Regions from separate parts of the Paenibacillus sp. Mc5Re-14 genome, predicted to be linked through region 2. Evidence: riboswitches for the same ligand, from Rfam matches in the RefSeq annotation. Region 2 holds a riboswitch; each other region holds the start of a gene.
What was found. Region 2 has a riboswitch for cyclic di-AMP ahead of BN1546_RS23785 (3D domain-containing protein). Riboswitches for the same ligand answer to the same signal wherever they lie in the genome.

Region 1 (10,010 bases), 2.9 Mb from region 2:
GAACAGCTACAACAAAAAATGCAAACTGTATCTCCTTAATTAGGAGGTAACATGATTACAAACATCATTCCTTCGAATGTGATGTAAGAAAACCGCTCGGCGTAGGCCGGGCGGTTTTTTTGTTTATGACTAAGTTATCCTCCGTGCGGTTATTGAGATTCGTCACACGTGATCCTCAGCTAGAATTCCGAACATCTGATGATCCTGCCATTCGCCCTGAATCTGTACCAGCTTGCGAGCAATACCTTCTGGCTGAAAGCCACACTTCTGTAATACGCGTTGTGAGCGATCATTATGGAGAAGGGTGCCTGCTTGGAGGCGATGTAGAGATAAGGCACGGAAGGCATACTGTATGATCAATTTTAAGGCAGCCGTCATATGCCCTTTTCCCTGCTCATGTTGATCCATCATATAGCCGACATCGGCGAATTGTCCAACTCCACGCACCAGATTGGAAATAGAAATATAACCTATCAGCCGTTCTTGTTTTAGGAGAAAGATACCAAACAAGTATCCTCGATCTTCTTCCGCTTGGCGCAATCTCTCACGGATGTAATCCTGCTGTTTCTCTAAAGTGAAAAATGAATCCTCATACAGCGGTTCATAGGGCGCATGAGAGTCCCTATTTCGAAGCCTAAGGGCGAGAAGAGCTTCTCCATCCTCCAAGCTTAGGGGACGTAAAAAGATACCTTGAGGCGTATTATACAAGCTCATAGGCATGGGGTGATCTCCTTTCATGAGGAATTAGCAGTGAGATGAAGAGCTTTAGACTTTCCTCCTCAGGATGATGAAGGAGGAGACAATTTGGCAGCCGCTCTTTTTTGCCGGAGCTGCCGAAAAAAGTTTGTTAGCATGGAGGCACATTCCTCCTGAAGTACACCACTGGTTACTTCTGTACAATGATTGAACCGAGGCTCCTGCAATAAATTCATTAGCGTGCCTGCGCAGCCCGCCTTGGGATCTGTGGTGCCGTATATTAGATGGGGGACGCGTGATTGCACAATGGCTCCAGCGCACATCGGACACGGCTCCAAAGTGACATACAGCCTGCAATCCAGCAGGCGCCAAGCTCCCAAATGCTCACTGGCCTGCCGGATGGCAACCATCTCTGCGTGTGCAGTTGGGTCGGTGTCGGTCTCGCGCAAATTGTAGCCGCGACCGATGATTTCATTATCTTTTACAATGACAGCTCCGATGGGGACTTCACCCAACGCTTCTGCCTTGTACGCTTCCTGAATGGCTTCTCTCATCCAATAGGCGTGATCCATAATGGTCACTGGGAAAATGCTCCTTTCAAACGCGGAATTATCCAACGAACAAGTATTCCGTTGTTAACATGATGTGAATAAAATTGTGGATAACACCATACTTGTCCACAGGTTTATCCACAGTTTATAATAACATCTGTGTATTTGTGGACTATATGTGGATGATTATCTTAATACATTGTAGGTAAATGCTCGCCTATTGACAACATTGTTCACAGGATGTGTATTTATGTATATCCGGTAAATGTAAATGCTGGTATCCCAGGCACTATTACGGTATCATTGAGTTAGCAATTGCCAGTAATCGCCAGCATACGGCAAGAGGTGAGAAATCAGTGTGTCGATAAAAATCAGAATAACGATCATTTTGTCGGGGTCGGTCCTGTTTATCCTATTGTTAAACATCGCACTCAATTACTACACGACCCACGAAAATCTAAGAAGTGACAGTGAAACCAAAATGGTTCTGACGGCTAAAATCATCGGAGGAGCTATTGAACAAACCCGACATAGTTGGGAGGCTGTTGACAAGCAGCTCGGATATAATCTGTGGCTCTCTGCTACGTTGGCTGCCAATCAGCTTGATCCCGACATCCGAAATATCCAGCAGGAACAGCTACAACAGATAGCTACACTCCACAGGGATATTAATATCTCTTTGATGATCCGAGATGGACAGGGGTATAAGGTTGTCAAATCTTCGAATCCTAAAGAGCTAACGTCATCCGATCCATTAATGGGGTATTGGAAAAATGCAGTTGACCAATTATATGAGCATGGACAGGTGGCCATGGCGCATGGTCAGAATCTGGATCATTTTTGGACCAGTTCTTTTGATTACACAGATTCAGCCTCCTCACATATTAATAAATGGGGATTTTATTATGACCAAAAACGCAACTACTTAATTCGAGTATCCTTCCAGGATACTTCAGTCCAGGATTTTATACCTATCTTGAGTCCAGCTGAGATTGTGAAGCAGACTCAGCAAGTGGATTATCGCATTTTGGAGATAACAGGAATCAACCCTGCAACCTTTGGTGGCGCTACGATGGACAAGAACGGTAACGACCGAAAACACTATTACATGTACAACGAACCGATCCAATTCGGCACGTATCAACTAACGAGAGTGCCTGAGGATCGTTTGGCCGTGTCAAGGGCGATCCTTTCGGGAGAGAGTATCGTACAAGATTGCTATATTAAAGGCGAACGAGTGCTTGTCAGTTACATACCTTTTTATCCGACAAACCGTGATGCCTATGTCATTCGTATTGTCATGAATTATGATACAATCGCTTCTGTTATATCTAAGCAATTGATTAGTTTAGTTGCTATTTCCATTGTTCTATTGGAGGTTGTGATCATTGGAAGCTATGTGCTCGCCAGCCTATTTGTCCGTCCGATTCAGTCGATTTTGGGAAAAGTGAACGAGATGGCTGACGGCCATTTTGATACACGGCTAGAAATTAAGGGCGGCCATGAGCTTGCACGGCTGGGTGAGCGCATCAATGCGATGGCCTACAATCTGGGGATGTATACGAGAAGACTTGAACAGATGTATGAAGAAAACCGTTCTGTAAAGGAGCATCTAGAATCGGTTATTAATCAGACGGCAGATGCGATTCATGTAACCGATCAGGAGGATCGTGTTATTCGGGTTAACCATGCCTTCGAAGCTTTGTACGGATGGACTAAGAAGGAATTGGTTGGCCGTAAGCTGGAGTTTGTACCTCCGCAGCAACAAGAGGAGTATGAATTTCAGAAGGAGAGCCTGCTTCAGGGAGAAAGCATCGTATCAAGTGAGACCCTACGAATGCGTAAGGATGGAAGTACAGTAGAGATTAGTATGAGTACGTCCCCTATTCTGGATGAACAAGGCGAAATCTTAGGCTTTATCTGTGTTTCGCGTGATATTACGGGGCGCAACCGGATGGAAGAACTGCTGCGTAGATCAGAGAAGCTGACAACCGTAGGGCAACTGGCGGCAGGCGTAGCGCATGAGATTCGTAACCCATTAACCACGCTACGTGGCTTCCTACAACTACAGCAGCAAAATCAAGTGTTGAATATGAAACACAACGATATTATGATGTCTGAGCTGGATCGCATCAATTTGATCGTTAGCGAGTTTTTAATACTGGCGAAGCCACAGGCAGTGCATTTTCAGAAAAAAGATGTTCGTTATATTGTGAGTGATGTTATTTCTTTACTGGATAGCCAGGCGCATCTGTTGGGTATTGTATTCAACCTTCAGGTCACGGACGAGCCTGCCTTGGTATATGCTGAAGAAAATCAGTTAAAACAGGTATTCATTAATTTACTTAAAAATAGCATGGAGGCTATGAGTAAAGGTGGCATCATCACAATTCATTTGTTCTTAGAGGGAGAAAGCGTTAAAATCTTCATACGGGACCAGGGAACGGGTATTCCCGCAGAAATGCTATCCAAGCTGGGAGAACCTTTTGTCACAAACAAAGAAACAGGTACAGGACTAGGGCTTATGGTCAGCCAGCGTATTATACAGAGCCATAAAGGCACACTGGATATTGAAAGCACAGAGGGAGAGGGAACAACCGCCCTCGTGCAGCTTCCGATCGCCAAGCCTGAGTAATGAGCTGGGGGCAGAAGGAAGTGTGTTCGTAGAAATGGAGGGTACACAGGTTGCGCATTAACAAATTTATCAGCGAAACTGGCTTTTGCTCGCGCCGGGAGGCGGACAAGCTGGTAGAGAGCGGCCGCGTGACGATTAACGGCGAAGTGGCCGTGCTGGGCAGTCAAGCGGAGGAAGGCGATGACGTCCGTGTGAACGGCAAGCCACTGCGCGATAAGTCCGATCACGTCTATATTGCATTGAACAAGCCAGTGGGCATTACAAGCACGACAGAGAGCCACATTAGAGGCAATATTGTCGATTTTGTGGGGCACCCGCAGCGGATATTTCCAATTGGACGCCTGGATAAGGATTCGGAAGGTCTCATTTTATTAACCAATGATGGGGACATTGTGAATAAGATCTTACGGGCAGAAGGCAAACATGAGAAAGAATATATCGTAACAGTGGATCGTCCGGTCACACCATCCTTTGTGCAGGGGATGTCCAGCGGTGTAAAGATACTCGGTCATCGAACGCTGCCCTGTGAAGTAACACGTGTATCTGAGTATGTATTCCGTATTATCCTGACAGAAGGGAAAAATCGTCAGATCCGACGTATGTGTGCTGCCTTCGGTTATGAAGTTAAGAAACTGCAGCGCCTGCGAATCATGAATATTCGTTTGGGATCCCTTCAGAAAGGCGCCTGGCGTGATTTAACAGAGGCTGAAAAGCTGGAACTGGGCCAGATGCTTGATTATACACTTAGCTAATGCCAGAGGCCTTCTTATAGCCTACAGCGCTTGTCCCTCGTATATGACAGGGCTAGAGAACAGAAATCCCTAAAGTAAAAGGCACCAGCTGCATAAAAAATGCGGCGGTGCCTTTGTTCATATAACATATTCATGATCAACCTTCATTCGAGCTTGAGGTAGGACTAATAACTTGTGTACCGTTCTGATATTTGCGAAGAACGGAAATTTCGACACGACGGTTTTTGGCGCGTCCTGCTCCAGTTTGATTGCCTGCCAATGGTCGATACTCGCCATATCCGATGGATACAAACTTGGTAGGATCGAGCTGCGGATTGAGCAACAAAATACGCAAGAAATTGAGCGAACGCTTGGCACTCAAATCAAAGTTGGACGGGAACTGACTATTGGAAATAGGTACATTGTCCGTATGACCGGATACGATAACATCATAACCAGGAAACTGCTGGAGCATGCTGGAAATGGATTTGGCCAGCTTTCTCGCTTCTGGCTTTACTTCGGCCTGCCCGGATGAAAACAGGGCATTATCACTAATGGTGATCATCAGCTGGGATTGGTTCAGCTTGGTGTTCAGTAGGGTGGACAGGCCGTTATTTTGAATATACTGATCCATTTGCTTTTTAAGCTTCTTTAAATCTTCTTCTTCCCGCTGGGCGAGTTGCTTTTGCAGATCAGAGGTGGAAGTGGCTTTCGATTTTAAGGGTTGTGATACCTCTTCTTTATTTTTGCCCATATCCATGGATTGTGACGACGGATTCGCGGCTGAGTGATCCAGCACGCCAGTACCGCCACTAAAAGCTGAACTCAGGGATTGAGCCATAGTTTCAAATTTTTTGGCATCGAGCGAGCTCATACCGAATAAGACAATGAAAAGAGCCAACAGAAGGGTCATTAAGTCGGAATATGGCAACAGCCAGCTTTCGTCAGCATGCTCTTCATGCGGTTCATGTCTCTTTTTACTCACTGGAATCGCCATCCTTCTGGGTCATCGAAGCCCGTTCGGTTGGAGTTAGGAAGATTGCTAGCTTCTGGCTGATGGCAATCGTCGAGATACCGGATTGAATGGAAAGCAGACCTTCGACCATCATTAACTTAAGTTCCACTTCTTTTTTGGATAGCCGTTTCAGCTTGTTGGACATTGGATGCCATAGGACATAACCTGTAAAAATACCGAGCAACGTTGCAATAAAGGCGGCTGCAATGGCATGGGACAGTTTTTCCATGTCACTAAGGTCGGCCAGAGCGGCGATCAGACCTACAACCGCACCAAGTACCCCGAGTGTTGGAGCGTACATACCGGCTTGGGAGAAAATCAGTGCGCCGGCGCGGTGTCTATCTTCGGTAGCGTTAATGTCTTCCATCAGAACATCGCGTACGAACTCCTGATCATTACCATCGATAATCATTCGCATACCGCCGCGCATAAAGGGATCGTCGATCTCTTCGACCTTGGATTCCAGCGCGAGCAGACCTTCACGACGGGTAATGGATGCCCATTCGGTAAATGTACCGATAAGCTCCTTGCGATCCAGCAATTTCTGCTGGGTGAAAATAATTTTAAACAGCTTTGGCACTCGTTTCATGTCATCCATCGGAAACGCCATGAATATACTTGCTGCTGTTCCGACGAAAATAATCATGTAAGCAGCGGGATTATTGACCAGATTGACGACTGGCGCGCCCTTCAGGATCATCCCGACGACCAGTGACAAAAGCCCGAGCACAAGTCCAATAATGGTTGTAATTTGCATGATACACCTCATCCATGAGAATAGATTTTGAATCCTTTCATGCCGCATGGGTCGTCCTTGCCCCAAGCGCGTCATTATGAGACGGATTATAGTATTTATCGACAAAACTCTCTTTTTTGTTAAGGGCCAATTTCCGGTATAATAAAGTGATTATGTATTGAATCGCTGAACCATTGGAGGAAATAGCATGGGAGTAAAGCATGGGCGCGAGTATGAACAAATTTTGAACGATTTGACAGAGGCTGTGGGACGCATCCCAGATAGCTATGAATTTTTTGAAATGGAAGCAGAAGATTGGGACAGGCTGAACCCGATGGGGCGTCAGGAAGTCAATGAAGCTTTGGCAGAAGACCTATTTTATGCACTGGGTACGGAGCCCATAATCACTGTAGGCAGCGGCGTTGTGATTTATGAGCCGGAGCAGCACCGGATCTATGTACTCATCGGAGATGAGGAGCTGACGTCGGTCCCTTTGATTTAAAGGCCGTCTTATGGATTTATCAACGGGGCCGTGGTAATATGTACACCAATATATCGTAGTTTTGGCCGCATGTAAGCGGCTAAAAGGCTTCCGTATAAACGGGGAGGAGTTCGTAACATGCCTTTTACACAAGAAGAGATTGAAGCGCATCTGGAGAAACTGGAGGGCTGGGAACTGGAGGAAGGACGTTGGATCGTTCGGAAATATAATTTTTCCAGTTTTATGAAGGGAATTGCATTCGTGGATGAAGTTGCCGCTATATCTGAGGCATTCAATCACCATCCATTTATTACGATTGATTACAAGACCGTGACTCTGCGTTTGACCTCTTGGGACGATGGCGGTATTATGGCCGTAGATATTAAGGAAGCCCAACAATATAATGAAGCTTTTGAAAAAATGCGCAGCAGTCATTGATTTTATAATGATCTGTTGTATATATTAAGAGCGCCTTCGCTATACAACATCGCGGTTGTATAGCGAAGGCGCTCTTATTTATAGAACCCGGTTCTGTTGTTCAGGACGATATACCATACAATAGAACGGTTTTCTGCCATCTGGAGTCTGACGTTCATAGGTATCCGTCAGCTCAAATCCAGCTGCCTTGTAGGCTCGTATAGCCCGCTGATTCCAGGTGAGAACCTCTAGGTCAATTTCATTCTGTGGATGACGTCGTCTGGCTTCCTCCGCAATGGCCCGGACAAAATCGGAGCCTGTGCCATGTCCGCATCTTTCGGGATGCATTCCAAGACCCAGCCGGGTCACACCGACCATAGGAAAATATTGAGCAAATCCCGTCAGCTCATTCTCTTCGTCCAGTACGGCAACATATTGCTCTTGGCGAAGCGTGGGACTTCCAAATTCAACTTCAAGTGCCTTCATTTGTTCCCAGGGAAGCCAGCCGTATATGTTGTAGGGGGGATCATAGCGCCACTCACAGATTTCAGCCGCTTGATGCTCGTCCATCGGTACAATCCGGTAGTTGGATATTGAGGCCGGCACTTTTTCATTCCTCCTTATGTAGGTACTTCAATCATTAACCACAGATTGTAGACAAGTTGTAGGAGAATGGCAAGCGTGTTTATTTCGTACCTAAGTCGGGTATACATTCAATAAGAAGGATTTACTGCTCATATGCTCCCCCAGCGGTGGCGGTAAACCGACGATGTTCGCTAAAACTGAAACCTTTTGAGGTGTCAGTTCGTCAGTAATGATAATAATTACTGATGTAGTGGACATAAAAAACCGCAATTCGATTCCGGCCAGAATCAAATTGCGGCTAGGGTTAGCTTGCTGTGCGGTAGTTATTCTACGTTGTCGTCATCAGGAATATCTGAAGCTACAGAATGGTAAGCGTCTGTGCTCATAATTCTTTTTGCACCGACATAACGGTTAGCGTAATAATTTTCGTTCAGTGAGCTAACTACTACACCACGTGAAGTCGAGGAGTGGGCGAATTTCCCTTCACCTACGAAGATACCTACATGGGAAACGCCTCTTCCTGTGGTGTTGAAGAACACCAGGTCGCCTGGTCTCATTTCATCGCGGGATACAGAAGCTCCCATTTTGAATTGTGATCCAGATTGATGCGGCAGTTTAATTCCCAGTTTGTTGAATACATACATTGTGAAGCCGGAGCAATCGAATCCCTCGAGTGTAGTACCTCCGCTTCTATAGTTCGTTCCTTTGGCATCTTGGATGACCTGGTCCATCTTAGAGTCTGCAAATGCACTGCTGCCACCGAATGTAAAAGATGTAAAGGCAATGGCGAGACCCATGGCTGCGATCGTTAGCTTCTTCTTCAAAAAAAATATACCCCTTCCAATGCCTGCGAGGTTAGCTTAAGGATTCGGTAGAAGGTTCCCCTATGACCACTCTGTTGCGAGATCAATTCACCCAAACTGGTTCCCCCGCTTCCTAGGTGCCAGGAATTAGGCTTAACTTAAGATGTGCACCTTGGAGAGCAGTATTCACGACAACGATGTTTTTAAGATAAAGGTTACAATAAAGATTACAAAGTTGTTACTATCAGTTCACTGCGATTATTGTAACAAAGACAGCAGGCTTTGGCAAATGTTTCATCGCAAAAAGTTACAAAAAAAATCTGTTCCTAACGCCCTAGGAACAGATTCTGTTAACAGTATTCAGTTATGTGCCGTTTGCACGGGAAAGAAAAAAGTTTTTTCGACAGCTAAAAATGCAGGAGAAAGCATAAAGAGAGGGATTAGCCTCTGCTGGAGATATCGATGTGCCATAGACGATACTGCGAACTGATATGCCACAGCCTGACCAGACTGGTAACAAAATGATACGATTGCTGGAGAATTAGCGCCAACATACCAGTCCAAATCATCGCTACGGTGCCAAATAGACCGAAGACCAGCAGCACACAAGCACCAAGCAAGAGAGATACGCTTACAGCCGGAAGAAGCTGGCGAAAGAAGGCGAGCAGGGACGATAGTATGGCATGACCACTGACCGTGCCCAGTTGCATATACAGGATGCACTGCCGAATGAACCAACCGTAAGCCACCCACCCAATGGCATAGGGCAACAAATGCAACAGGTAAGAGGAAGATTGCAGCGTTCCTGCTACAATAGGATAGAGTCTCGGTACCACCCAGAAGGCGGGAAGCAGCAGCAAACCCAACTCGATGATGTAATACAACAGAGATGACATACCGTGACGTTTCATCCCCTTGAAGAAGGACAGGCTTTGCGGTTCAGACGCATCGGTATACAGGCTTTGATATATGCCAGCTCTAATGAAGGGAGTGATTAGGACGCGCAATACGGTCGCCCCTAGTAGTATCCATAAATATACGTGTACTTCCCGGCTGTCCATCAAAGCGATCTGGCCCTCCATCCAAAACAAGGTCTTTCCCAGCTCGTTTTGGCTCTGATCAGGATAACGCAGCAGCAGCGGGACAACGGCCGACTGTACCAGCCGATAGAGAAATACTCCCCACAGCAGACGATACAAAAATAAAATGATAACGATATAAAAGCGTATGCGCACTAGCGCCCAGCCTTCTTTTAAAACAGTCCGCATCTATAGACACCTCACCATGACAGACTTCCAAGCAGTGTCTCCAACAGCTTGGTTACACTCACACTCCAACGGGTTTGTTGCTTTTCGTCCAA
Region 2 (10,010 bases):
CAGATTGACCACATAAGGAGGAAGCACATATGAACATTTTGTTTGCGGCAGCAGAAGCACATCCATTTATTAAAACAGGCGGGTTGGCTGATGTTATTGGCGCACTGCCAAAGGCACTTCATCAGGCAGGGTGTGACGTCCGAATCATCTTACCTAAATATGCGGGTATTCCCGATACCTATAAGAAGTCTCTGCGTCCGGTAACGGTCAAGCATGTAGCTGTAGGCTGGCGTGATCAATATTGTGGAGTAGAGGAGCTGACGTTGGACGGGATCAGGATTTATTTTATAGATAATGAATATTACTTCGGTCGTGACGGTATTTACGGTTATATGGATGATGGCGAACGCTTCTCCTTCTTCAACCGGGCGATTTTGGAAGTGCTGCCTGAACTGAATTTTCGGCCAGATATTGTGCATTGTCATGACTGGCATACGGCGATGGTTCCGCTACTTCTGAATGCCGATTATCGACATTTGCCCTTTTACAACGATATTCGCACGGTGTTTACGATACATAATCTGTTGTATCAGGGTGATTTTCCATATGAGGTCTTAACGGAGCTGCTTAACTTGGATGGAAGCTATTTTACCCCCGAGGGTGTGGAGTATTATGGCAGACTGAACTTTATGAAAGGTGGGCTTACTTACTCGGATCATGTCACGACCGTGAGTCCAACCTATGCAGAGGAAATTCAAACTGAATTTTACGGATACGGACTGGAGGGTCTACTTCGTAAATTAGGACAGCAGGGACGCTTAACGGGGATTGTGAATGGAATTGACACCCAAAGCTACAATCCTGCCACAGACAATCGTATTTATACGAAATACCGCACAAGTCTGGCAAAGAAAAAGGAAAATAAAATTGCTCTACAAAAGGAGCTGGGTTTGCCGGTGCGTCCGGACGTACCTATGATTGCCATGGTAACCCGGCTTGTGGATATGAAGGGGCTAGATCTGGTAACGAGAGTGCTTGACGAAATTTTGTATTATGATGATATTCAGTTTGTCGTGCTGGGAACAGGGGACCCGGCTTTTGAGCACTGGTTCCGGGAAGCAGCGGGACGATATCCTCTGAAAATGTCAGCGCAGCTTACTTTTAGCGAACCACTGTCACGAAAAATATATGCGGCAAGTGACATGTATCTTATGCCATCGAGGTTTGAGCCTTGTGGGATTAGTCAGCTGCTGGCGCTTCGTTATGGAAGTATCCCCATCGTGCGAGAAACTGGAGGGCTGAACGATACTGTGCAGGCTTACAATGAATCTACAGGTGAAGGTAACGGTTTTAGTTTCACGAACTATAATGCACATGACATGCTGCATACCATTCGTCGTGCTGTTCATTACTATCGTCAACCTGAGCATTGGAACAAGCTTACACAGACGGCCTTTGCAGGAGAGTACAGTTGGGATGTATCGGCCGAGGCGTATATGGATATTTACCGTTCGCTAGCAAAGACCGATTAAACAGCACATAAATACCATATTTATGCTAATGAAAAAGGGAACTCCTTTAGCCATGGTTTGGCTGAGGAATTCCCTTTTTTGTTGCTGGTCAGTCGCCCCCGCCACCACAGCTGCTTCCACACGAAGACCCGCTGCTACACGAGGAATGGCTCCCGGAATCGCCTGAATCGTGGTGAGAAGAGCCTCCACCATGAGAACTGTCATGGGAGGAATGATGGTGCGAGTGGTGTGTATCCCAGTTCGTGCAGCCGCTTGCGGAGCTACAGCCGGATGAGCTGGCTAGTGCGGCACTGTTTGTAGAATCTGGGTGCATGTGTATGGCAAATTGTTCAGGTTGATACCATGAATACCACACAGCAGCCAATAGCAGATAGTCAACCTGCAAATAGTTGACCTTGGGTAGCTGCTTGCCCTCCGGATCATTTACAGCTTTATTTACCCGCTCACGGAGGTGTTGGATTATCTTATGAACCGCTTGTTGTGCTTGCTGTGAAATGTCTACATTTTCATGGGAATTCCATCGGTCACCTATTGGCTGCGTCGAAGCTGTCAGTTTGTAATAGTGTGAAAGCTCATCGTTCGGTAGCGGATGATTAAAAAAAGTTCCCCACAAACTGGCACTATAACGATTCCAACCAAAGCATTCCACATACAACCAGTCAAACCACGCCCGCTCCTCTGGCATCGGCTGAGAGCCGCCCGAATGGGGTGCATGGTGAAGCATACGACCAAAAAAAGCTTCGGAGAATTGCTGGTATTCACGCGTAAACATTAACATTTCGTGCCATAGTTCATCCACATCACTACTGAACATAGGCACCCGATTCATAATGGCGCATAGCATGAAGTATCGTTTTAGCTCATGCCAGCGCCAATTATATTCTTGCTCCGTCAGGCTAGGATTGGCGTCCATGACACGTTGCTTTACGTTATGAGCATAGGAGGCTGGAATGGATCGATCCAGCAGCTCCTTCAGCTCCGTAATCTCTCGATGACGCTCCTGCGTGAGTGACGAAGGAGACGGAGAGCTAAGGAAAAATGCATTCCGGCGCCGCGTACTTCTGTTTCCACGATTCCTGCGTATAGCACGAAATATAAACCAAAGAATGATGAGACCAACCACAATAAACAACGTCCAAAAGCTAGTCATACTATTCATAATGGCACTCCTTTCTAAAAGAAGACGGCATTTCCGATTTTAGCTTTTGCTATTCAGTAGAGCGAATTCTTTTTTAATCTGTGCCAGCAGCTCAGAATTTGTGATTACATCGCAAGCCGTCCATGCCAAGGTTCTCGCGGCCAAGAGCATTCCTTCCATTGCGCGGTCCTGCATTGCTAAATCGCGGAATTCTGGTGTATGCAAGGCATGCTTCTCGTCAATAACTTGAATGTACGGGTGGATCGCAGGGCAATGAAGTGATACATTTCCGATATCCATAGAGCCATGATCTTCACCCTCCGTAATATCTTCTTGCGCAATGCCAGCCTGCACCAAATTTGCGGTAAAGGTGTCGGAGAGTACACGATTGGTCACCATTTCATCGTAAGAAGTCTCATAATTGGAAGTTTCCAAACGACACCCGGCTTGTAAAGCAGCTCCTTCTGCAATTTGAACAACACGGCGGGTAAGCGGGTTCAGCTCTTGGCGTGTAGCGGCCCTCACGTAAAATTGGGCTGAGGCGTAATCAGGAATAATATTGGCAGCCTGCCCACCCTGATTAATGATGCCATGGATACGTACCGTACTTTTCACCTGTTGCCGAAATGCGTTAATCCCGTTAAACGTTTGAATCACAGCGTCCAAAGCATTAATCCCTTCGTGCGGACTGGCCGCAGCGTGAGCGGATTGACCAAAAAATTCGAACTGCACAGCATCAATCGCTAGTGATTTGCCTGATTTTTCGTAGCGGTCAAAGGGATGTGTCATCATAGCTATGTCGCAATCATCAAACAACCCGGCCGCCGCCATCGGAACCTTTGCACCGCGTGTTTCTTCGGCAGGTGTGCCGTATACACGTACTTCTCCACCAGTCTCGTCGATAATCGATTTGAGACCTACGGCAGCGCCTGTACTCATCATACATATCAAATGGTGCCCACAGGCGTGTCCTAGCCCTTTCAGAGCGTCGTATTCTGCCAGAAAAGCAATGATTGGTCCAGGCTTGGTTGCTTTGTAAGTAGCAATAAAGGCTGTTTCTATACCCAATACGGGTGCCTGAACGTCAAATCCGTGAAAAGCAAGTTCTTCTTTTAAACGGGCAGAGGCCAAGAATTCCTCGTTTCCAAGTTCAGGGTTTGCGCCAATATATAACGAAATGTCCTTAAACCGCTGGGCATGCTGTTCAATGGTGTGTTGAATGGTCTGTTTGAAATTCATGCTAAAAACTCCTTTATATATGCTGTAATGTAGGTGCTGCGATAGATATACTAAAATTGTACTATAACATTCATTGCATAATCATGCATATTCATTTATAATGACACAATCTTATTTATTATAAAGAATTTAAGGAGAGAAAAAAAGATTGAAAAAGGCATATCGTTTTACCGCCCTGGTTTTGTCGGCGGTTATCTTACTGCTGGCTGGTCTTCCCATGCTCACTGCATACGGATCGGAAGAAAAGCCACAGAAAAAACTCGTAGTGGGCATGAGTGCTGACTTTCCGCCGTATGAGTTTCATAAAGTTATTAACGGTCAGGATACCATTGTTGGGTTTGATGTTGAAATTGCCAAGGAAATCGCCAAGGATCTGAATGCGGAGATGGTCCCAGAGGACATGAGTTTTGACTCTTTGCTGCCTGCTCTGCAAAGTGGTCGCGTAGACTTGGTACTGTCCGGTATGACACCGACGGATGAACGCAGAAAGAGCATTGATTTTTCGGATGTATACTATCGTTCCAAGCAAGTCATTATGGTACGTCCAGAGGATAAAGACAAATATTCAACGATGGCTGCTCTAAAAGGAGAGAAGCTCGGTGCGCAGAAGGGGAGTATCCAGGAAGAAATTGCGCAAAAAGTGCCTAATGCTTCTGTGACCTCATTGGATAAAATATCCGATCTGGTACTCCAGCTTCGGACCAACCGTATCAACGCGGTTGTAATCGAGGATACCGTTGCTAAAGGATACACACTAGACGGTACCGTAACACTTGCCAAGGCAGTACCTGAGGATGAAGGAGCAGAAACTGCTGTAGGCATTCGTAAAGGAAATGCGGAATTGCTTGCTTCAGTAAATAAAACGTTGGCTCGCCTGAAAGCAGACGGTTCGATTGAGAAGTTTTCTACAGAAGCAAGTGCACTGTCTGCAGACCGACAAGTTTCTTCGAATAGCATTGTAGATATATTTTTGAAATATCGCAGTTTCTACGCTACGGGTATTGGCTACACCCTATTGCTGTCTGCGCTTGGAGTACTGTTCGGATTCATTATTGGTCTGATCATATCCTTGCTGCGGATGAGTGGTATTCGTATTATCGAGTGGCTAGGTACCGCATATGTAGAGATACTGCGCGGCACACCTATGCTGGTGCAGCTCATGATCATTCATTACGGAGTTGCTTTGACGTTGGGGGTTAATTTTACGCCACTTCAGTCTGGTATAATTACGTTGTCTCTGAATAGTTCGGCATATTTGGCTGAAATTTTCCGTGCTGGTATTCAGGCAGTAGACCGTGGACAGATGGAAGCTGCCCGCTCGCTCGGGATGGGACGAGGCAAAGCAATGCGTCATGTCATTTTACCGCAAGCATTTAAATCTATATTGCCTGCTATTGGTAATGAGTTCATTACGATCATTAAAGAATCATCTATTATTTCGACCATTGGGATGGTGGATATTATGTATCAAGCCCAGGTCATTAAGAATATTACCTACGAAGGCTTGAGTCCGTTCGTAATCGCAGCCGCTATTTATTTTGTAATGACATTCAGCTTATCTAAGTTGTTGGGTTTATGGGAAAGGAAGTTGAGAGCCAGTGATCACCGTTAAACAACTGCGTAAATCATTCGGTAAGAATGAAATTTTAAAAGGCATTGATATAGATATCGCCAAAGGTGAAGTAGTCGTCATTATCGGCCCGAGTGGTTCAGGAAAAAGTACGTTTTTGCGTTGTATGAATCTGTTGGAACAGCCAACAGAAGGGGAAATTTTGTTTGAGGGTGAGCCGATTACGGCCCGTGGTCATAATATTAATGCGACTCGGGAGAAGATGGGGATGGTTTTCCAGCATTTTAATCTGTTTCCGCATAAAACAATACTGCAGAATCTGACGCTTGCACCAACGCAGGTGAAAAAGCAGTCGGGGAAAGAAGCGGAGAAAATTGCGCTGGAGCTCCTGCGGACCGTGGGTCTTGAGGATAAGAAGAATACCTACCCGAACCAGTTATCTGGTGGTCAAAAACAACGTATTGCGATAGCACGTGCTTTGGCCATGCAGCCACACGTAATGCTGTTCGATGAGCCTACTTCTGCCCTTGACCCTGAAATGGTTGGAGAGGTTCTGGACGTGATGAAGAAGCTCGCTGAGGGCGGCATGACGATGGTGATCGTGACGCATGAAATGGGCTTTGCCCGTGAGGTAGGGGATCGAATCATCTTTATGGACAACGGTCAAATTATAGAACAAGGTACGCCTGAGCAAGTATTCGGTACTCCAAGCCATGACCGTACCCGTGATTTTCTTGCTAAAGTGCTGTAAGAAAATGCTTTTATGAAATATTAACAAAGCCCTCTCGTGATGATGTTTCACGGAGGGCTTTTCTCTTTTTGTCACTATATCTCCATATTTTTGTAACAGAAAACGGATTCTTAATGACAAAATTGTAACGAGTATAGTACGATATTCAAGGTTACCAACATTTTCATGCAGATAAGGTTACAAAATTGTGATATTATGCAGTAAGCCAAAACTTACCGGGGCAGCAGTAATGATAATAAATACTCAGGTGCTGGGCTCAAACCATGGGAAGTGCGGGGGACGTAACAACGGCAATGATTCCAATGCATCATAAGATGTTGTGGAATATGCCTAGGGGTGAATTGCACAAGCATAGGGCTTCTCCTGAGTCCGAATCCGACAGCTAACTTCGCAGGCATAACAGAGGAGGTACATATCTTTGAAACATTTAAAACATATTGGAAAAACTATGAAATTTGCGGTGCTTGCTGCAGCTATTGCAGGGCTGGCACAGACAGCTGGAGTAGCAGATGCTGCTTCGCTTCACACTGCCAAAGAAGGCGATACCTTCTTTTTGCTTGCTCAACGTTATGGGGTATCAGTAGATGAGTTGACGAAGGCTAACCCGGATATTGCGTCCAACAACATATATGCAGGTCTGCAAATTAAAGTGCCAGACGAAAAAAGTGTAAAGGCGGCTTCGGATTCGAAGCCACAGCTTCTTACAGAGAAAGCACCAGCGAATGAGAAGCCAACAATTGAAGCATGGGGCAAAACATTTAATTACAGTAAAGTAGTTGATGTTAAAGCTACAGCATATTCTGCCGCAGCTGATGAAAATGGCAAATGGGGTGCGGTCGATTATTACGGCAATCCGCTTAAGCTAGGTACAATTGCGGTAGACCCGAAAGTCATTCCTATGGGAACAAAGGTGCTAGTTACAGGTTATTCCCATCCCGGATTGCCAAACCATTCTTTTGTGGCCGTTGCCCGTGATCAGGGCAGTGCTATTACCGGAAAGCGGATTGATATCTTTATCCCTGGCAATAAATCATTCGTGAACGACTTCGGCTTCCAGAATGTGAAACTGTACGTCATTGATAAATAGCATTGTGCTTATGTATGATTTAATTAAACATAATATAAGTTATGTAAACTTGATCTATCATACAACATATAACTGGGACGACTTTTTATTAGGCCCGGTCGTTTATCGCTAAAAAAGGCTGTCTTACAAGCAGAAGCATTCTGCTCGTTAAGGCAGCCTTTTTACGTTGTTGGTATATTTGAAGCTTAGACGTACTGTTATTTTCGTTCCGATGTGTGAAGTAGCCGGGGGACAGTGACAAATTTGTAGCCCTTAGCTTTTAGAGAGTGGATTAGACCCGGCAAAGCTTGGACAGTGCCTTGCAAGTTGGAACTTTGACCTCCACCTGCATGCATTAAAATAATGGAGCCAGGTCCGGTAGCCGGGATCACGTTGCGCTGAATTTGTGTTTTGCTTAATCCCTTCCAGTCTAGAGAGTCCACATTCCAATTGACGATCATGTACCCATGACGACGTGCCCACTGGATTTGAGGCTCCGTGATTTCACCATAGGGTGGTCGTATCAATCTGGGTCGAAAACCTATGCTGGCTTCTAAAATGCGTTCTGTTTTTGTAATCTGGTGACGAAAACGTTCTGGTGTGGCCTTCCTGAAATCCGGATGAGTATAGGAATGGTTTCCTATAGCATGACCCTCACGGATGATGCGGCGTATGATCCCCGGATGCTTTTCCGCACGGTGGCCGACGATAAAAAAGGTAGCTTTGATACCATTTGCGTGTAATACGTCCAAAACCTGCGGCGTATACCTTGAATCGGGCACATCATCAAAGGTTAAGGCAATTTGGCGGGTGTGCGGGCCGCACATTTTAAAAATGTCCGCATGCTTTTTTCGTAGCATCGCTAATGTTGGAGTAGCTCGATCTTTACTTTGATATACCGAAGTAGCGACAGCAGCTTCCTTGGGATGGGGCGTTCCAATGTTGGAAGGCGTGTCCGCGTGAACGGGAAAACTTGAAAATGCTAGTAACAGTGCTAAACATGGCAACACTCCCCTGTACCGCATTTGTATTCCCCCTTTCCGTGCAGTGGTACCTAGTGGTGCTCTCAGCTATTATGTACCTGTCCTATTAAAATTATGCTGGTGATTGAGTGAAGCCTACACGGCTGAAGAGAAGTACATCATGAAGCGGGTATCCGTGAAGATGACGAAGTAAACGTACATATTCTCTTAAACATGACCGAAAACTGAAGCATTTTCGCAAGTTTTAGCCTTTCAAAGGATTCGGTATACCATGACAGCTGGTGTATAATGGGGATGCTATTCATAATGATACATACTTGGAATTGAGGGAAGGATGGATAAAAGTGACCGACTTGTTTACTCCTTATCAATTAAAGGGGCTTTCATTAAAAAATCGGATTGTCATGCCCCAATGTGCCAATACAGCGTGGAGGCCAAGGACGGCAAACCGACGGATTGGCATTATGTCCATTATGTGAGTCGCGCGGTAGGAGGGACTGGGCTCATAATTGTGGAAATGACAGCGGTTCATCCGGATGGACGCATTACGGATCGTGATTTGGGCATTTGGAGTGACGAACATATTCCCGCATATCGCAAAATCGTAGAGGAAGTCCACAAGTATGGTGCCAAAATTGCCATTCAATTAGGCCATGCCGGACGCAAAGCCGAGGATGCTGAGACACCTGTAGGCCCGTCCTCGATCCCCTTTAGTGAACGCTTTAAAGATCCGCACACTTTGGCGAGAGCAGAAGTCAAGGAACTGGTTCAGGCCTACAAAGAGGGGGCTCGCCGGGCGGTAGAAGCGGGTTTTGACACGGTAGAGATTCATGGTGCTCACGGCTATCTGATCCATCAATTTCATTCCCCTTTAACCAATACCAGAGAAGATGAGTATGGGCAGGATTTGTCACTGTTTGGTGTTGAGGTGATCCGTGCTGTTAAAGAGGTACTTCCTGCTGATATGCCTGTGCTAATGCGGATATCTGCCAAAGAATATGTCCAAGACGGATATGATGTTGAATACATAGCAGCCATAGGGGAACGATATCGTGATGCAGGTGTAGACATTTTCCATATTTCTTCTGGTGGTGAGGGTCCGATAGGCTCCAGCGGAGGCCCGTCTGCGCGTGCTGGTTATCAGGTCGATTTGGCTCATACCGTCCGTGAAAAATTGAATGTGCCTGTCATTGCTGTCGGCTTATTGGATGATTATGAGGATGCCCGCCGAGTCGTTCAGCAAAATGAAGCTGATCTGGTAGCCATAGGGCGTGCCATGCTGCGTGATCCCTATTGGGCGCTGCATGCTTCACGGGCGCTAAAAGTACAGGCAGATATCCCAGAGCCTTATCTACGCGGTTTTTAGATATTTTTGAAACCTCTTTGCAAAGCTTGCGTAAACATGTGTACAGAGCTTAAAATTTAAGCATTCAATTCTAGGAGGAACTTCACATGTCTATTTTCAAACGATTAAGAGATCTTACGATGTCTAACATTAACGCCATTATCGACAAGGCAGAAGATCCAGTTAAAATGACGGATCAATACATTCGTGATATGCAAGAGGATCTGGAAGACGCAGAGAAAGCGGTAGCCGCTCAAATTGCTATTGAAAAGAGATTCAAACAGCAATACGAAGAACAGGCAGCTTTGGTGAAAAAACGCGAAGAACAGGCTCATACGGCTGCAAAAGCACAAAATGTGGATCTTGCTCGTCGTGCGCTGGAAGAAAAGAAATCTGCCGAACAAAAAATGAACGAGTTCCAAGCTGGTTATGAGCAAAACAAAGCT
Region 3 (10,010 bases), 1.6 Mb from region 2:
AAGCCATATTGTAAGGGGACTGCGTGGCGTCTGTAGTGGAGAACGTATTAAATGTGCGCTCCAATACAAAGAACAAAATGGATTGTACGCCCAGTAAAATGAAGGCCCACAAGTAACCGACATACATACTGCGAAGCACATACAATCCGTAGCCCGGCTCTTTAGCACGTGGCCATGCATTTAGTCCAACCTGACGCATAAGCCCGTCGCCGCCTACCAAGGAGAAATAGAGGGCTACAGCCATGAAGAAGGTAACACCAACCTGGAATACCATAAGAAATATAAGCATGCCCTTACTGCCTGCTTCAGCTTGCAATAAAGGCAGCATGTTCATTGTCCCAGCTATACTAGCAATAAAGTATACAATGGACAGAATAATACCGCGCACAAATGAAGTATGTCGTCGGGTGAGTGACGCATATACAATGGCAAGTACGCTCAGGACAAAGCTAAATAGGGCATAACCCGCATAAGTCATCCAATTCGCCCAGTATGTTTGCTTTTTAACATAGTCGGTATAGGACGAAGGGGCCGAAAAGCTTTGGGTAAACGAGCGAACATCCCCGTCTTCAAAAGTAAAAGCCAGCGTAAGTACCGAGGCGCCGATTTTCTTTCCGTCCACGGTATATTTTAATCCACCTTCCCCCTCAGTGGTCGCGAGCTTCAATTCAGATGGCTTAAAGCCAAAGCGTTTGATCCATATTGCTGCAGCCTGTTCCTTGGCTTCGAGCGTCATGTCACCCTCAGCTACACGTACAAGTCTGCTTCGTGCTTGTTCATCTGTAGAAACATCAGCCTGTGTGTAATTGGTGCTGGAGGTGATCCGTTTAAAGCTAACGACCTTCCCAGTGGATAAATCCACATGAATTTGCAGCTTGCCCTTCGCCGAGGAGTCAGGCAAATCAACCCGAAAGGTTTCATATGGATAATTTTTTTTCCATGTACGATCGTACTCTTGAACCAATTTTTCTCTGGATAAATAACCGTACAAATCTGTTTCAGCCTGATAGGTTACGACGGGCTTCTCTGGCTGTGATTCCGTATAGCCCAACTCGGAACGGGCGAAGTCCAGGGCGTGTATGACCGCTTCTTGTTTGCTGATGACCTTTGCATTCATCAATGATTCCGGACTTGGATTGCTAAGCGAGGGAATAAGCAATTGAAAGATAAAAAAGCAAATCAGGCCAACCCCGCCCAGCAAGCCTAATTTTTTGAAGTTGGCCGTGAGCACGACCGGTTTCCCGATAGGATTCATGAGTTTCCTCCTTAATCTGTAAATAAGAACATCCATTAAAGATATCATACTGCACAGGTTCCCGCCAACAGACCAGCGATATTCATGAAAACAGAGTGAAAGCACTTTAAAGTTTTAATAAAATTAGATAAGCTGTGATTAACCGATGTCTATTCGCGAATTAAAGCCAATTTCACGTTTTTTCGGCGAAATCGATTTTGTGATCTGGATAGAGAAGGATTATAATCTTGAGGCAATGCCTATGAAATATATGGGTAATGATATACATTTAAGCCGAATTTCTATGAGAAAACGGGGGAACCATGTTACTGGGGTGAATTTTACAGCCGATCCTGATGGACCGGAAGTGTAAATAGGGCATACTGTGCTGTCCGAATCCGTCAGCTAACCTCGTAGGCTGTGGGCAGGAACCAAGTCAGGCACTCGGTTTTCCGGTGTCTTTTTTTGTGTGTATAAAAGTGTTTGGATTGGTTAGACCGCTGCGGGTTCAGATTATTCTTCCGTTTGCTGTTATCCCCGGATTTTTTTTGATTGTATAAACCCTTTAATGGTTAAAATCCGGAGATAAAGGCAAACGCTTCGCTTCTTCAGAACAATTCTGCCCCCTTCGCTGCTGCTCGCCAATAGCACAGGGAGCCGAGTAGTGTTTGACATGCATTCTTCCTGTATTCAGGGAATGTTAATTATAGCTACTTAAGGTTTGGAAAATCAAAAAAATCAGGGGCAACGACGATCGGAAGATAAATGGAACGCGTAGCGGGCTTACACCGTATTAAGTCACTGTTTTTATAGTTTTAAGGATTAGGAGAGAAGTGATGAATAGATGAATCCCAATGCACGCTGGCTTCGGCTTTCTCCACCGCAGATATTCGTTGCAGGCTTTGCCATTATCATTCTAATAGGTAGTTTATTGTTAATGCTGCCCATCTCTAATACAACAGGAAGACCACTTGCGTTTATAGACGCTTTGTTTACTGCCGCGTCCGCGACCTGTGTAACCGGGCTTGTCGTTAAGGATACAGGGCTCTTTTTTACAACCTTTGGTCAAATCGTTATCGTTGCGCTGATCCAGATCGGTGGTCTTGGCTTTATGACCATGGCTACCTTGATTGCGCTGGTGTTCAAACGTCGCATTTCCTTGCGGGAGCGCCTTATTTTGCAAGAAGCGATGAATCAGACCTCTGTCGAAGGAATTGTTGGATTGATCCGCAAGGTGCTATGGTACTCGCTGATGATTGAGGGAGTATGTGCAGCTATTTTTTCGATTCGCTGGTCATTTGATATGCCTGTCGGCAGGGCGATTTATTTTGGAATTTGGCATGCCATTTCCATGTTTAATAATGCTGGTTTTGATTTATTCGGTGAATTTCGCAGCCTGACAGGTTATGTATATGATCCGATTGTTAATTTTACAGCCATGTTTCTCATTATTTCGGGTGGTATTGGTTTTGTAGTGATGTCAGACCTGGCAGATTATCGTAAGCGTAAGAGACTATCCTTACATACCAAGGTGGTACTCAGCATGACAGCTGCTCTGATTGTCGTCGGGACGCTCGTCATTTTTGTATTTGAGTTTACGAATCCAAAGACGCTTGGCTCGCTTGATTGGGGTGGTAAACTGCTGGGTTCTTTATTCCAGTCCGTTACTCCACGTACCGCAGGTGCCAACACGCTGGACATTGCAGGCTTGCGGCAGGCTACGCAGTTTTTTATCATCATACTCATGTTTATTGGAGCTTCGCCTGGCTCCACTGGGGGCGGGATTAAGACCACTACATTTGCCCTGCTCATTGGAGCGGTGTTTTCGATGCTGCGGGGACGGGAAGATATTGTGCTGTTCCGGTACCGACTTGCGCAGGCACGAATTTATAAGGCTTTGACCATTACCTTGCTGGGGCTGCTGTTCGTGATTGGGGTGACGATGATTCTGTCCGCAACCGAAGATCATCATTTTCTAATGATCTTGTTCGAGACAGTGTCTGCATTTGGTACAGTAGGGCTGTCTATGGGGCTTACACCTGATTTGTCAGTTGTAGGCAAGCTGGTGATTACTCTGACGATGTTTGCAGGCAGGCTGGGTCCACTCACGCTAGCTTATGCACTGGGACCGAAAAAGGGTAAGGAATTGTATCGTCATCCAGAAGGTAAAATAATTATAGGGTAAGGGAGTTTTCGAGTAGATATGAAAACGCAGCAGTTTGTAGTCATTGGCCTGGGACGGTTTGGCTCAAGCCTGGCTTTGCAATTGGTGGATATGGGGTGCGAGGTGCTGGGCATTGATCGGAATGAGGATGTTGTAGACAGTATGAGTGAGATCCTGACACATACTGTCGTGGCGGACGCTACAGATGAGGATGCGTTGCGGTCACTGGGCATCCGTAATTTCGATTGCGGCATTGTTGCAATTGGTGATGATATTCAGGTAAGCATCCTGACCGCCATTTTGCTGAAGGAGCTGGGTGTGAGAAAAGTCGTAGCCAAAGCTATATCTGTACTGCATGGGCGTGCGTTAGAGAAGCTTGGGGTGGACCGAGTCATTTATCCGGAACGAGATATGGGTATTCGGGTAGCGCATCAGCTGGTCACGCCTAATCTGCTCGATTATTTGGAGCTGTCCAAGGAATACAGCATTGTGGAACTCAATGTGCCTGCATGTCTGAATGGCAAAACGTTAGCAGAATTAAATGCTCGTACCCGCTTTGGTTGCAGCATCGTGGCACTTCATACGGCGAATGGTATCTTGATCGCGCCGACAGCTATGGATCGGCTGAAAGCAGACGATATTATGGTCATTATCGGCTCCAATGACAATATCGGCCGCTTTGAGGATGAGGTCGTTAATGTCAATGAAGAGGGTTAAATTCTCTACACCATACGGTAGCCTGCAAACGAAGCGCGTGTCTCGCTAATCCAGCGTCGTGCTGTCGGGCCGAGATCGGCCGTTTCTGAGTATATGAGGGAGGTCGTTCGGCGTGTCTCCTTCAAATCAGGCAAGTACAATGCAGTAAGTCCATTATCTCGCAGCAGTTCGCTGCGCAAGTAGGATTTGGGCAGCAAAGCGGATGCCTTGCAGGTTGGAAGCAGGCGTACAATCGCCTCGAAGGAGTCGATTTCCATGCGGATATCCGGCATAATGCCGCTGCGCTGGAACAAGTCATCCGTCAGGCTGCGGTACCAGGTTCCTTTGGAGAAAATGATCATCGGCAATCCTTGCAGGTCCTTCATTGAAGCCGTTCCTGTCTTGACAGTTAATTCATGCCCGATGGGGACGACTAGCTCCAAATGATCGTCAAATAACGGAATGCAGCGTAATCCAGCTTCATGAATGGCAGACCCGACAACGCCGGCGTCTGCTTTTTTGTCGCGTACAAAGGCGACGATTTCATGCGTTTTGCCGGTGAGCAGCTTTAGCTCAGTCTGAGGATGCTTGCTCATGAAAGCCTCGACGAGGGTAGGCAACGTCGTTTGGAGTGTCGTAAGACTTGCGCCCAGAGTAAGCATGCTCTGGGCTTCATTTTTGTGCTGTGACAGCTTTTGTAAGAAGCGAAGCTGACGTTGCCGTTGCTCCAGCGCGAAAGTATATACAAATCGGCCAGTCGATGTAATTTCGAGCCGTTTGCCCCGACGATCAAAGAGATGGACACCCAGCTCTTCCTCCAGCTTGGCAATTTTGCGAGACAGGGCGGGTTGGGACAAATTCAGCAGTTTGGAGGCTTTATTCAAGCTGGACTGCTCGACAACGACGGCAAAAGCGTTCAAATCCTCAAACAAATCTTCCACTTCCTCTCTATATGCAAAAAAGACATAATAATTAATACGTATATTGCAATTCCATTATAAGCCGAAAAGGAGTAACATGAAAGCGACACAAGATGTTCACACTTTTGTTTTTCCTTATAAGGGACACCTTGTTGAACATTCCCTGTCGGGAACTGTCATTTTATATGTTATATTACTGTTGAAAACGCTATTATTGGGAGAAGGGAGCATGACCTAGATGAGAGGATTTTATTCCAGAAAGCTGCATTCGCTTCTTGGCGTCATTCCGTTGGCTCTATTTTTTGTTGAGCATTTGGTGACAAACTTCACAGCGGTGGAGGGCGGTAAGGAAGGTTTTAATCGCAGCGTGGCCTTCCTGAATGGTTTGCCGCTGGTTATTGTGTTAGAAACGTTATTTATCTACTTGCCATTACTGTTCCACGGAATCTATGGCTTGTATATCGCTTATCAGGCTGATCCGAATGTCAAAAGGTTTGGCTATTCGCGTAACTGGCGCTTTTTGTTCCAGCGTATTTCCGGCGTCATTACGTTTGTATTTATTATCTGGCACGTATACGACACACGCTTTCAGGTGGCCCTGGGTAATGTCACTCATGAGGAGCTAGGCGGCGTAATGCATGGCATAGTGACGAACCCAGTCTATTTTATTTTGTATTTAATCAGTGTCGTTTCGGCATCATTTCACTTTGCTAATGGACTGTGGGCATTTATGGTCAGTTGGGGGATTACCGTGGGACCACGTGCCCAAAAAGTATCTTCCTATATCTGTATGACCCTGTTCGTGGTGGTGTCGATCGGCTTCGTTGCTTCCCTGCTTGCATTCCGTAGCGCGGAATTCCAAGAAACGGCAACAGCCTTGGTGCATTGCAGCGCTTTTAAACAGCTACTGTAAACGAGTTATTTAAATTATACATCGTGTTGAGATTCTATTTTGAATGGTAAAAGGGGATTTAGTACAAATCCTGAAAAGAAGGAGTGAGCAGAAATGGCAGCATCCAATATTATTGTCGTGGGCGGCGGTCTGGCAGGTCTAATGGCTACGATCAAGGCGGCAGAGGCGGGAGTCCACGTTCATTTATTTTCTTTGGTTCCGGTCAAAAGATCCCACTCCGTTTGTGCGCAAGGCGGCATTAACGGTGCGGTAAATACCAAAGGTGAGGGAGACTCACCTTGGATTCACTTTGACGATTCAGTCTATGGCGGTGACTTTCTGGCAAACCAGCCGCCGGTAAAAGCGATGTGCGAAGCGGCTCCGGGAATCATCCATCTCATGGATCGTATGGGGGTTATGTTCAATCGGACACCAGAAGGACTGCTGGATTTCCGCCGTTTTGGCGGTACCCAGCATCATCGCACAGCCTTTGCTGGTGCGACGACAGGACAGCAGCTCCTGTATGCTCTCGATGAGCAGGTACGACGCTGGGAATCTGCTGGTTTGGTGACCAAGTACGAAAACTGGGAGTTTTTACAGGCTGTACTGGATGATGAAGGCATCTGTCGAGGGATTTGTGGGCAAGATTTGCGTACGATGGAAGTGAAGACTTTTGCAGCGGATGCCGTTATTCTGGCATCTGGTGGTCCCGGGATTATTTTCGGTAAAACCACAAATTCCGTCATTAATACCGGCACGGCTGCCGGTGCAGTGTATCAGCAAGGCGTTCGCTATGCGAACGGTGAGTTTATACAGATTCATCCAACGGCTATACCTGGTGACGACAAGCTGCGTCTCATGTCCGAGTCGGCACGGGGAGAGGGCGGTCGCATTTGGACGTATAAAGACGGAAAGCCATGGTATTTCCTTGAAGAAAAATATCCGGCTTATGGAAATCTGGTCCCTCGCGACATTGCGACACGTGAAATATTCAGCGTATGCGTTGATGATGGACTGGGTATTAACGGCGAGAACATGGTCTATCTGGATCTGTCTCACAAGGACCCGAAAGAGCTGGATGTAAAACTGGGCGGCATTATTGAGATTTATGAAAAATTTGTCGGCGACGATCCGCGTAAAATCCCAATGAAAATATTCCCGGCTGTTCATTATTCAATGGGCGGCATGTGGGTCGATTATAACCAAATGACAAATATACCGGGTCTGTTCGCAGCTGGTGAGTGTGAATTCCAGTATCACGGAGCGAACCGCTTGGGTGCAAACTCGTTGCTGTCGGCTATTTATGGTGGGATGGTGGCTGGGCCAAAGGCTGTGGAATATATCAAGGGCTTGAAAAAGTCTGCACAGGATGTAGCTTCTTCGGTATTTGATGCGGCAGTCAATCAGCAGACGGAGAAGTATGAGCGCATTTTGCATATGGACGGAAAAGAAAATGCCTATGTTCTTCACAAAGAGCTGGGTGAGTGGATGACGAACAATATGACCGTGGTTCGTTATAATGACAAGCTGGAAGCTACGATTCACAAGATCAAGGAGCTGAAGGAACGTTACTCGAACATTAACATTAATGACGCTTCGCGCTGGAATAATGCGGGTGCGGCGTTTACACGACAGTTGTGGAATATGATGGAACTGGCTGAAGCGATGACCAAAGGGGCGCTACTGCGCAACGAAAGCCGCGGGGCCCATTACAAGCCGGACTTCCCGGATCGCAACGATGAAGATTATCTGAAAACGACGATTGCAGATTGGACACCGGAAGGACCACAAATTTCGTATGAAGAGGTTGATGTTTCACTGATCAAGCCGCGTGTTCGAGATTATTCCAAGAGCAAATAACAGAAGGGAGTGTATTTAGATGTCGGAGCAAGCAGTGAAGTCGAATAAAACAGTGAAGTTCGTGGTTACTCGTCAGGATGAGCCTAATGCCAGTTCCTATACGGAAGAATTCGAATTGGCCTACAGACCGGGAATGAACGTGATCAGCGCGCTGATGGAAATTCAGCGTAACCCGGTAGACAGCCAAGGTAAAGAGACGGCTCCGGTGTGCTGGGAGTCAAACTGCCTGGAGGAAGTATGTGGAGCTTGTTCTATGGTGATTAACGGCAAGCCACGTCAGGCATGCGCAGCGCTCGTCGATAAGCTGGAGCAGCCGATTACGATTGCGCCCATGAGTACATTCCCGGTAGTACGGGATTTGGTCATTGACCGCAGCCGGATGTTTAACGCGCTCAAGAAGGTCAAAGCGTGGATTCCGATTGACGGTACCTACGATCTGGGACCGGGTCCTAGAATGGCAGAGAAAAAGCGTCAGTGGGCGTATGAGCTGTCCAAATGCATGACCTGTGGTGTCTGTCTGGAAGCATGCCCGAACGTCAATGAGAAGACGACGTTCATCGGTCCTGCGGCGATATCTCAGGTTCGCCTGTTTAACAGCCATCCGACAGGGGAAATGAATCAGGAAGAGCGCCTGGATGCATTGATGACGGACGACGGGCTAGAAGGCTGTGGTAATTCGCAAAACTGCGTACGCTCTTGCCCGAAAGGCATTCCGTTGACAACTTCTATTGCCGAAATGAACAAGCAAACGACTAAGCATATGTTTAAGCGCTGGCTGACTGTGTAGCAGAGCCAGCCCATAGGTTGTACTCAAACAGGCTTCTTCCCAACCGGAGAAAGCCTGTTTTTTTGCGCTCAGGAATGATGGAGGGTAACATGGAGGAAGGAGCGAGGGACAGCACTTATGGTATAATTATAATATTGTGTATCGTTTTGGAGAAAAGGAGGCTGGACAGGTGACTGTGCAACCGATAACGAATCGACCTGTCACGAGGTCGGATGTAATGAAAGGATTAAAGGAGCTGGGAGTTCAGAGCGGCATGACATTGCTTGTTCACTCGTCGATGCGCAGCTTTGGGCGCTTTGTTCCAGGCGGGGCCTCCACCATTCTTGCCGCATTAACCGAAGCGATTGGCCGGGAAGGGACGCTGGTGATGCCAACACAGTCACACGACTTGACAGATCCGTCCACCTGGATGAACCCGCCTCTGGATGAGTCATGGTGGGAACTGGTACGTGAGGAAATGCCTGCTTATGATCCGGCCTGGACGCTGACCGGAGGGATGGGCGTCATTGTAGAAACGTTCCGTGGCCTGCCGGGAACAGTGCGCAGCGGACATCCGCACGTTTCTCTGGCGGCATGTGGACCTGCTGCTATAGGCTTACTGGAAGCGCATGAGCTTGATTTTGGGCTGGGTGAGCATTCGCCCTTGGCAAAGCTGTATGAGGCAGATGCCTATGTACTGCTGCTGGGCTGCGGACATGACAGCAACACCTCCTTACATTTGGCAGAATATCGAACAGCCTACAATGGACGTGAAGTTGTCACGCATCAAGCCCCTATGATGGTGGATGGGACCAAAACGTGGGTGTCTTTTCAGGATTATAATATTACCTCGGATGATTTTGAGCAGTTGGGACTTGATTTTGAACGGGAATGTCCCACATCCTTTATGCGGGTGAACATTGGAGAGGCTTCATGTTTTTTCGCAAGGCAACGGGATTTGGTTGACTATGCAGAGCAGTGGTTGTCCACTCATCGCTAAAGCTTCTGGACAGTAGGAAATGCTGAGAAATGAGATAGAAAGGACAGAACGCAAGGGGGGAACGCATAATGAAGAAGACGTCGCAAATCCGCCGCGAGAGTCAGGATGGCCCACATCAGGAGGCCACTATCCCTCCCGGTTCTTCGCGGCGTTCCTTATCAAATGAGCCAGCCAATCCTTCCCGCCGCCGTTTTTTGAAAAAAGCGGCTTTAGCCACAGCAGGAACTGCACTATTGGCTGGAGGATATGCCTCCTTATGGGAGCCTAATCATTTGGAGATTACACGCTTCAACTTGTCCCTTCCTCGTCTTCCGTCTGCATTTGACGGAATTAAGGTGGTGCATTTCAGCGATGTGCACTTGGGGTTTCACATGGATGAGCAGGATCTGAGCGAGCTTGCGGACCGAATAGCAGGTCTGGAGCCGGATTTACTCTGTTTTACAGGCGATATTGTAGATGATTTTTCAGTATCTATGAA

Region 1: another riboswitch for cyclic di-AMP. It lies ahead of BN1546_RS10790 (C40 family peptidase); the one in region 2 lies ahead of BN1546_RS23785 (3D domain-containing protein).
Region 3: another riboswitch for cyclic di-AMP. It lies ahead of BN1546_RS16520 (TrkH family potassium uptake protein); the one in region 2 lies ahead of BN1546_RS23785 (3D domain-containing protein).

The regions. Positions count from the first base shown of each region.
Region 1 is NZ_CVPD01000001.1:2,357,517-2,367,526, reverse strand. Features, by position in the region: gene BN1546_RS10840 (hypothetical protein) at 1-39, shown strand, start outside; gene BN1546_RS10835 (GNAT family N-acetyltransferase) at 163-720, opposite strand; gene tadA (tRNA adenosine(34) deaminase TadA) at 780-1,277, opposite strand; gene BN1546_RS10825 (PAS domain S-box protein) at 1,606-3,882, shown strand; gene rluF (23S rRNA pseudouridine(2604) synthase RluF) at 3,933-4,634, shown strand; gene motB (flagellar motor protein MotB) at 4,771-5,598, opposite strand; gene motA (flagellar motor stator protein MotA) at 5,591-6,385, opposite strand; gene BN1546_RS10805 (hypothetical protein) at 6,573-6,866, shown strand; gene BN1546_RS10800 (4a-hydroxytetrahydrobiopterin dehydratase) at 6,984-7,283, shown strand; gene BN1546_RS10795 (GNAT family N-acetyltransferase) at 7,362-7,868, opposite strand; gene BN1546_RS10790 (C40 family peptidase) at 8,171-8,671, opposite strand; cyclic di-AMP (ydaO/yuaA leader) riboswitch at 8,677-8,814, opposite strand; gene BN1546_RS10785 (hypothetical protein) at 9,091-9,918, opposite strand; gene BN1546_RS10780 (M1 family metallopeptidase) at 9,930-10,010, opposite strand, start outside.
Region 2 is NZ_CVPD01000001.1:5,243,678-5,253,687, forward strand. Features, by position in the region: gene glgB (1,4-alpha-glucan branching protein GlgB) at 1-8, shown strand, start outside; gene glgA (glycogen synthase GlgA) at 30-1,472, shown strand; gene BN1546_RS23765 (glycine-rich domain-containing protein) at 1,561-2,631, opposite strand; gene BN1546_RS23770 (M20 family metallopeptidase) at 2,671-3,849, opposite strand; gene BN1546_RS23775 (ABC transporter substrate-binding protein/permease) at 3,998-5,461, shown strand; gene BN1546_RS23780 (amino acid ABC transporter ATP-binding protein) at 5,448-6,170, shown strand; cyclic di-AMP (ydaO/yuaA leader) riboswitch at 6,414-6,582, shown strand; gene BN1546_RS23785 (3D domain-containing protein) at 6,589-7,257, shown strand; gene BN1546_RS23790 (polysaccharide deacetylase family protein) at 7,455-8,261, opposite strand; partial or broken gene BN1546_RS23795 (NADH:flavin oxidoreductase/NADH oxidase) at 8,564-9,585, shown strand; gene BN1546_RS23800 (PspA/IM30 family protein) at 9,672-10,010, shown strand, end outside.
Region 3 is NZ_CVPD01000001.1:3,637,114-3,647,123, forward strand. Features, by position in the region: gene BN1546_RS16510 (CPBP family intramembrane glutamic endopeptidase) at 1-1,255, opposite strand, end outside; cyclic di-AMP (ydaO/yuaA leader) riboswitch at 1,517-1,669, shown strand; gene BN1546_RS16520 (TrkH family potassium uptake protein) at 2,079-3,419, shown strand; gene BN1546_RS16525 (potassium channel family protein) at 3,438-4,115, shown strand; gene BN1546_RS16530 (LysR family transcriptional regulator) at 4,121-5,026, opposite strand; gene BN1546_RS16535 (succinate dehydrogenase cytochrome b558 subunit) at 5,253-5,927, shown strand; gene sdhA (succinate dehydrogenase flavoprotein subunit) at 6,021-7,766, shown strand; gene sdhB (succinate dehydrogenase iron-sulfur subunit) at 7,786-8,553, shown strand; gene BN1546_RS16550 (AAC(3) family N-acetyltransferase) at 8,723-9,532, shown strand; gene BN1546_RS16555 (metallophosphoesterase) at 9,601-10,010, shown strand, end outside.